Skermanella sp. TT6: one gene and its partner. The protein of the gene in region 2 binds, or shares a complex with, the protein of the main gene of each other region. Links are inferred from orthologs where the notes say so. Each region holds a gene or a part of one and is shown on either strand. Other genes may lie near its edges. The genes, in order: pnp and IGS68_RS18335.

The links.
Region 1: the proteins of IGS68_RS18335 (region 2) and pnp are in contact, whole or in part, in a cryo-EM structure (PDB 9QH0), measured with the Escherichia coli proteins. The link is inferred for Skermanella sp. TT6 from one-to-one orthologs.

Annotation. Positions count from the first base shown.
Region 1 is NZ_CP067420.1:5,595,775-5,599,227, reverse strand. What follows is about bases 248-3,188. They hold pnp (polyribonucleotide nucleotidyltransferase), read right to left. Parts: upstream 2,804-3,188; coding sequence 692-2,803; downstream 248-691. Other genes in these bases: rpsO (30S ribosomal protein S15), read right to left, coding at 3,137-3,188; IGS68_RS26045 (PAS domain-containing protein), read right to left, coding at 248-499. Also shown: more of IGS68_RS26045, read right to left, coding at 1-247; more of rpsO, read right to left, coding at 3,189-3,406; tRNA pseudouridine(55) synthase TruB, read right to left, coding at 3,437-3,453. UniProt on the Escherichia coli protein: Involved in mRNA degradation. Catalyzes the phosphorolysis of single-stranded polyribonucleotides processively in the 3'- to 5'-direction. Also involved, along with RNase II, in tRNA processing.
Region 2 is NZ_CP067420.1:3,918,293-3,922,645, forward strand. It holds IGS68_RS18335 (Rne/Rng family ribonuclease), read left to right. Parts: upstream 1-388; coding sequence 389-4,153; downstream 4,154-4,353. Other genes in the region: aspS (aspartate--tRNA ligase), read right to left, coding at 4,307-4,353. UniProt on the Escherichia coli protein: Endoribonuclease that plays a central role in RNA processing and decay. Required for the maturation of 5S and 16S rRNAs and the majority of tRNAs. Also involved in the degradation of most mRNAs.

The DNA of each region.
Region 1 (3,453 bases), 1.7 Mb from region 2 along the record:
GCGCCTGCTCCAGGTCGCGGGTGCGCTCCTCGACCCTGCGCTCCAGCTGGGCGTTGGCCTCGACGATGCGGGCGGCGGCCTGGCGGCGCAGCGTGCAGTCGAGCTGGGAGCCGAAGAAGTAGAGCAGATTGCCTTCGTCGTCATGGATCGGGCTGATATACAGCTCGTTCCAGAACGCCGTGCCGTTCTTCCGGTAGTTCAGGACCTCGATCTTGATGTCGTGCTGCTCGGCAAGGGCGCCGCCGATCAGGCGGCGTACTTCCGGATCCGAGTCGGGGCCCTGGAGGAAGCGGCAGTTATGGCCGATGATCTCGTCGAGATCGTAGCCGGTCAGGTCGACGAAAGCCTGGTTCGCGAAGACGATCGGGTTGTCGTCCTGGTTGGGATCGGTGACCACGATCGGCATCCGGCTGCCTTCGACCACGCTGCGGAAGGGGTTCTCCCGCGACGGATGGTTGATCAGGGCGATGTTGCCCATCTCCTTGGGAGGAGTCTGCACGTATGGCCTCCTGAGCTATCAGGTTCCGTGTGCCCTCCCCTGATGGAGACCGGTCCGTAAGCCGCCGTTTCTTCTTCACGCACACGGGTAGAACCTTGAGATCAGATCAAACAAGGTTCGCCGGCCATTGTTCCAAACGCGACCAATGCGGAGACGGCGCCGCCCCGGCCGGGGCGGCGCCGTCACGCCGTGCTACTCGGCCTTCTTGCTCAAGTCTTCGCCGGTCGCCTGGTCGACCGTCTTCATGGACAGCTTGACCTTGCCGCGGTCGTCGAAGCCCAGGACCTTGACCTTCACCTCGTCGCCCTGCTTGACCACGTCGCTGACCTTGCCGACGCGCTCGTTCTTCAGCTCGGAGATGTGGACCAGGCCGTCGCGCGAGCCCAGGAAGTTCACGAAGGCGCCGAAATCGACCACCTTCACGACCTTGCCGGTGTAGATCACGCCCAGTTCCGGCTCGGCCACGATGCCGCGGATCCAGTCGATGGCGGCCTGGCTGGCCTTTCCGTCGACCGCCGCGACCTTGACCGTGCCGTCGTCCTCGATGTCGATCTTAGCGCCGGTCTGCTCGACGATCTCGCGGATCACCTTGCCGCCGGAGCCGATCACGTCGCGGATCTTCTCCTTGGGGATGTTGATCACGGTGATGCGCGGGGCGTTCTGGTTGACCGCCTCGCGGGCGCCGCCGATCGCCTTGGCCATCTCGCCCAGGATGTGCATCCGGCCGCCGCGCGCCTGGTCCAGGGCGACGCGCATGATCTCCTCGGTGATCGAGGTGATCTTGATGTCCATCTGGAGCGCGGTGACGCCCTTCTCGGTGCCGGCCACCTTGAAGTCCATGTCGCCCAGGTGGTCCTCGTCGCCGAGGATGTCGGACAGCACGGCGAAGCCGCGGTCCTCCTTGATCAGGCCCATCGCGATGCCGGCGACCGGACGGGGCAGGGGAGCGCCGGAGTCCATCAGGGCCAGCGAGGCGCCGCACACGGTCGCCATCGACGAGGAGCCGTTGGATTCGGTGATCTCCGACACGATGCGCATGGTGTAGGGGAACTGCTCCTTGGTCGGGAGCAGCGGACGCACCGCGCGCCACGCCAGCTTGCCGTGCCCGATCTCGCGCCGGCCGGGGGAGCCGACGCGGCCCGCCTCGCCGACCGAGTAGGGCGGGAAGTTGTAGTGGAGCATGAAGCTCTCGCGGTACTCGCCTTCCAGCGCGTCGATGATCTGCTCGTCCTGGCTGGTGCCGAGCGTGGCGACCACCAGGGCCTGGGTCTCGCCGCGGGTGAACAGGGCGGAACCGTGGGCGCGGGGCAGCACGCCGACCTCGGCCACGATCTGGCGGATGTCGGTGGTCGAGCGGCCGTCGATCCGGCGGCCGGTGTCGATGACCGTGCCGCGCAGCACGTCGCTCTCGACGTCCTTGAAGGTGCCGGCGATCGCCTCGGCGGGGATCTCGTCCGAGGTCAGGGCCTCCAGCGCCTTCTGCTTGGCGGCGCCCAGCTTGTTCTGGCGGTCCTGCTTGCGGATCTCGGAATAGGCCGCCTTGATGTCCTCGCCGACGGTCTCCTTGACGCGGGCCTTGATGGCGGCGGCGTCATAGGGGGCCGCGGGCATGTCCCAGGGTTCCTTGGCGCACTGCTCGGCCAGGTCGATGATCGCGTCGATGACCGGCTGGAAGCTGCGATGGCCGAACATGACGGCGCCCAGCATGACGTCCTCGGACAGTTCCTTGGCCTCGGACTCGACCATCAGCACGCCGTCGCGCGTACCGGCGACCACCAGGTCGAGATCGCCCTCCTCGTCGTCGAGCAGCGGGTTCAGCGCGTACTCGCCGTTCCTGTAGCTGACGCGGGCGGCGCCGATCGGGCCCAGGAAGGGGATGCCGGAGATGGTCAGGGCGGCCGAGGTGCCGACCATGGCGACGATGTCGGGATCGTTCTCCATGTCGTGGCTGAGCACGGTGCAGATGACCTGCGTCTCGTTGCGGAAGCCGTCGGCGAACAGCGGGCGGATCGGCCGGTCGATCAGGCGGCTGACCAGCGTCTCCTTCTCGGAGGGACGGCCTTCACGCTTGAAGAAGCCGCCCGGGATCTTGCCGGCGGCGAACGCCTTCTCCTGGTAATTGACGGTCAGCGGAAAGAAATCGACTCCGGGCTTGGCCGCCTTGGCCGCGACGACGGTGCAGAGCACGGTCGTCTCGCCGTACGTCGCCATCACGGCGCCATCGGCCTGGCGGGCGACCTTCCCGGTCTCCAGGACCAGCTTGCGTCCGCCCCAATCGATTTCTTTTCTGTAGACGTTGAACATTGTTTCTTCCTTCCATCCGACGCCCAAGCCATCCCGGATTGGATGGCGTGGGCCGGGGTCCTCAGTCGTTGTCGACCCCGCGTGAAAACAGGCCCGCATGAGCACAGGCCAAAAGCCGACCGGGAGCGTGTCCGGGCCGGCAGGCAAAGCTCATCAATGAAATGGAGCCGAAAGCATCTTCCGCCCGCGAAAAAATCATTCGCGGGCGGAACGATGCCGCGCACACCGCAGCCCGCCGCCCGCTCCGCGAAGCGAAGCCTGGACGGTCAGGGATCCGGGCTGGTTTCGGCAAACGGAATTGTCCGGTAGGCGGTGTGCGGAAAGACCCTGGCCTTAGCGGCGCAGGCCGAGACGCTGGATCAGCTGCTCGTAGCGGCCGACATTCTTGCGCTTCAGGTAGTCCAGCAGGCTGCGGCGCTGGCCGACCATGACCAGCAGGCCGCGGCGGCTGTGGAAGTCCTTCTTGTGGGTCTGCAGGTGCTCGGTCAGGTTCCGGATCCGCTCGGACAGGATCGCGACCTGCACCTCGGGGGAACCGGTATCGTTGGCACCGGTGGTGTATTCCTTGATCAGCTCCTGCTTGCGCTCGGCAGTGATCGACATCGGGTCTCTCCAATCGGGTCTGGTTGATGCTTACAGGTTCAATACGC
Region 2 (4,353 bases):
CACTGTCACCATTCCAACAAGACAATTCTGTGATTGAGGAATGTGCCGCCCCCCATTATGGTAGGGGTGCGACATACCGCATTCCGCCGATCCCCACTTGGGAGAGGCGGCGTCGCCTTCGGGTAACGTGCTGCCACTTATAGGTTTTTTTCAGGCAGCGCACCGGCCGGGTGGCGCTTACGGAACCTGCGGTGGAGGAGAAACCTTGAAGCTGGCTTCGGCCCCGTAGGGCCGTAAGCCCGGCGTCCGGTGCCCCGCCCGTCCTGGCTGCTGTGGAAAGCGCCGTTAGACGATCAGGCGGGACCCGTGCCGAACGCTTCGCCTTTGACGATGACGCGCCGCCACCCGTAAGTCGCGCGGGGGCCCGGCGGCGTCACGAGGTAGACATATGGCAAAGCGCATGTTGATTGACGCGACCCATTCCGAGGAAACTCGGGTGGTCGTGGTCAATGGTAACAAGTTGGACGAGCTCGATTTCGAAATCGCCAGCAAGAAGCAGTTAAAAGGCAACATATACCTGGCCAAGGTGACGCGGGTCGAGCCATCGCTCCAGGCCGCCTTCGTCGAGTACGGCGGCAACCGTCACGGTTTCCTGGCCTTCTCGGAAATACACCCGGATTATTACCGCATCCCGGTCGCCGACCGCGAAGCGCTGCTCGCCCAGGAACGCGACCTGGAAGAGCGCGAGGACACCATCGGCGCCGACGTCGAGATGGGCGATCCCCGGCCGGGCCGCGGCTCACGCCGCCAGGGCCGCTCCGAGTCGTTCGGGGAAGGACGCGACGAGTCGGGCGGCGACTCCGGCCGGCCCGCCTCGGAAACCCCGGTGGCCGAGCCCTCCGGCGAGGTTCCCGGGACCGGCGAGCAGCCCTCCTATGAAAGCCAGCCGTCTGAAAGCCAGCCGTCCGATCCCGCCGCCTCGGAGCGTGGAGCCGAGGCACCGGCCGAGGATCGCCAGGCCGGCACCGTTCATCACGCCGAGAACGACATCCCCCACGACTGGTTCGCGCCGGATGAACCGGCGCCCGATTTCCAGGCGGAGAGCGACTCCGGTTCCGACGGGGCGCCCGACGGCGACACCGGCGGGCAGGATGACGGCCCCGACGACGACAAGCCGACCCGCTACCAGCCGGCGAGCCTGCCGCGCGAGGAGCGCAGCGAGCCCTACGACCCGGACGAGAGCCATACCGGCGACCACCGGGCCGAAGCCGCCTCGGCGCCCTCCGGCGATCCCGGAGCGATGCCCTCCGCCGGCGACGTCATCCACCCCGGCGCGGAAGGGCTGCCCGCCCCGGCAGCCGAGTTCGGCGCCGGAGTCGAGTCGCCGGCCGACCCGGTGCCGCAGGCGCCGGTAGCCGAGCATCCCGCCACCGTCGAGTCCGACGACGAGGACGATCGGGACTATTCCCGAGACGCCGACGCCGACGAGGATGAAGGCGAGGATACGCCGCGCGGCCGCCGCGACGACCGGCAGGGCCGCCGCGGCCGGGGCGATTCCGACGAGGGCCCGGTGGACGAACTGGTCGGCGACGAGGCCGAGGACGTCCAGCGCCGCCGCCCCCGTCCGCTGCGCAGCTACAAGATCCAGGAAGTCATCAAGCGCCGGCAGATCCTGCTGGTCCAGGTCGTCAAGGAGGAGCGCGGCAACAAGGGCGCCGCCCTGACGACATACCTGTCCCTGCCCGGCCGCTATTGCGTCCTGATGCCCAACACCGGGCGCGGCGGCGGGATTTCGCGCAAGATCACCAATCCGCAGGACCGCAAGCGCCTGAAGGAAATGCTGTCGGACCTGGACATTCCCGAAGGCATGGCGGTGATCCTGCGCACCGCGGGAATGGAGCGGACTAAGCCGGAGATAAAACGCGATCTGGAGTACCTGCTGCGGCTGTGGGACAGCATCCGCGACCTCACGCTCCAGTCGAGCGCGCCGGCCCTGATCTATGAGGAAGCGAACCTGATCAAGCGGTCGATCCGCGACCTCTATACCAACGACATCGACGAGGTGCATGTCGAAGGCGAAGCGGGCTACCGCGTCGCCCGCGACTTCATGCACATGCTGATGCCGAGCCACACGCGGAAGGTCCACTGCTACCGCGACGAGACGATCCCGCTGTTCTTCCGCTACCAGGTCGAAAGCCAGATCGACGCGATCCACAGCCCGGTCTGCCAGCTGAAGTCCGGCGGCTACATCGTCATCAACCAGACCGAGGCGCTGGTCGCGATCGACGTCAACTCCGGCCGGTCAACCCGCGAGCGGAACATCGAGGAGACGGCCTACAAGACCAACCTGGAGGCCGCCGACGAGGTGGCGCGCCAGTTGAGGCTGCGCGACCTTGCCGGGCTGATCGTCATCGACTTCATCGACATGGAGGACGCGCGGAACAACGCCGCGGTCGAACGCCGCATCAAGGAGGCGATGAAGAACGACCGGGCGCGCATCCAGCTCGGCCGCATCTCGCCCTTCGGGCTTCTCGAACTGTCGCGCCAGCGGCTGCGCCCAAGCCTGATGGAGACCAATTTCGAGAAGTGCCCGCACTGCTCGGGCACCGGCATGGTCCGTTCCATCGAGTCCGCGGCGCTCTATGTCCTCCGGGCGATCGAGGAGGAAGGCATCCGCAAGCGCTCCAGCGAGATCACGGTCCATGTGGCGACCAAGATCGCGCTGTATATCCTCAACCAGAAGCGCGACGCGCTGGCCGACATCGAGCGCCGCTACGGTTTCCGCGTCTTCCTGTTCGGCGACGACACGCTGATCCCGCCGGAATACCGCCTGGAGCGGATCAAGGCCCGCCAGGCCGGCGAGGAGACCGCGCCCGTCATCAGCCCGGAGCGGATCTACGCCGAGACCGACCGCCTGCTCGAACGGGAAGCGGAGGAAGACGAGGCCGCCGAACAGGCGGAGACCGTCGAAGCCCCGGAGGCGCAGCCCGCCGCGGCGGCCGCTCCGCAGGAGCTGGGCGAGGAGCGCGGCGACCGCCGCCGCCGCCGGTCGCGCCGCCGCCGCCGTTTCGACGACCGGACGGAAGCCCGGACCGACGACCAGGGCGAGGAAGAACGGGAAGAGGCCGCCGACGAACCGGTGGAGGAGACCGCGCTCGACCAGCAGTCCGAGGAGTTCGACGGCGATATCGACACCGGCGGCGACGATGACGCCGATGATGGCGAGGAAGGGGACGAGTCCGAGAACGGCCAGGCTGACGAGACCGACGCGAACGGCCTGCGCAAGAAGCGCCGGCGCGGCAAGCGCGGCGGACGCCGCCGTGGCCGCGGCCGGGCCGAGGGTGATTTCGAGAACGGCTTCACCGACGACGGCGACCAGCAGGAGACACCGGAGACGGTCCCGACGGGCGAGCAGGCCCCGGAACCGGTTGCCGAGCAGCCCCGGGACTATATGGACGATCTCGGCGATCCGTTCGGCGACATCGGCGCGCCCCCCGCGCCGGAACCGGCGCCCGAACCCACTCCCCAGCCGGAGCCGGTCGCCGAGCAGCCCCGGGCCGAGCCCGAACCGGTGCCCGAACCCGCGGCCCCGGAGGAGATCGCTCCCGTGACGGTGGGCGAACCGGCCATCCCGGCGGAGATCGTGGCCGAGCAGCCCGAACCGGCACCGGTCGTGGAGGCACCCGTCGCGGAGGCACCCGCCGCCGAGGCACCGGTTACCGAGGTTCCTGCCACGGAAGCTCCGGCCGCGGAGACGCCGGTGGCCGAGGAAACCCCGGCTGAGGAGGCTCCTGCCAAGCCGGTCCGCAAGCGGGCTCCCCGCAAGAAGAAGGTCGCGGAACCCGAGGCCGAGGTCGCGCCCAAGGAGAAGAAAGCTGCCAAGGCCCCGGCCGCGAAGGCTCCCGCCGAGGAGGCTCCGGCCGCTGAGGCTCCTGCCAAGCCGGTCCGCAAGCGGGCTCCCCGCAAGAAGAAGGTCGCGGAATCCGAGGCCCTGGTCGAGGCGTCTCCCGTCGAGCAGGTGCCAGAGCCCGTGCCCGAGCCCCTGCCCCAGGAGCCCAGCGCCGGTGACGACCTCTTCATGGACGTGGCGCCGGGACCGATCGAACCGGCCCCGCAACCCGCGCCGGAAACCCAGCCCTCTCCGGAAGCGGAGCCTGCCGCTCCCGAGCAGCCGCCGCGTCCCGCTCGCCGGGGCTGGTGGAACCGGGAGTAGGCCGGCAGCGATGCCGTTCCCGGCCTGCGGGTCGGGGGCATGAAGAAAGCCGCTGCGGAGCATCCTCCGCAGCGGCTTTCTTCGCTTCCGGATCCGGGCAATGCCGGCCTCCGCCCATCAGGGCGAAAGCCGGCTCTGGAACCCGATGCCTCCTTACGCGCCCTTGGGCGAGACGGTCCCTTCCGCCGTCGGCGGGGCGG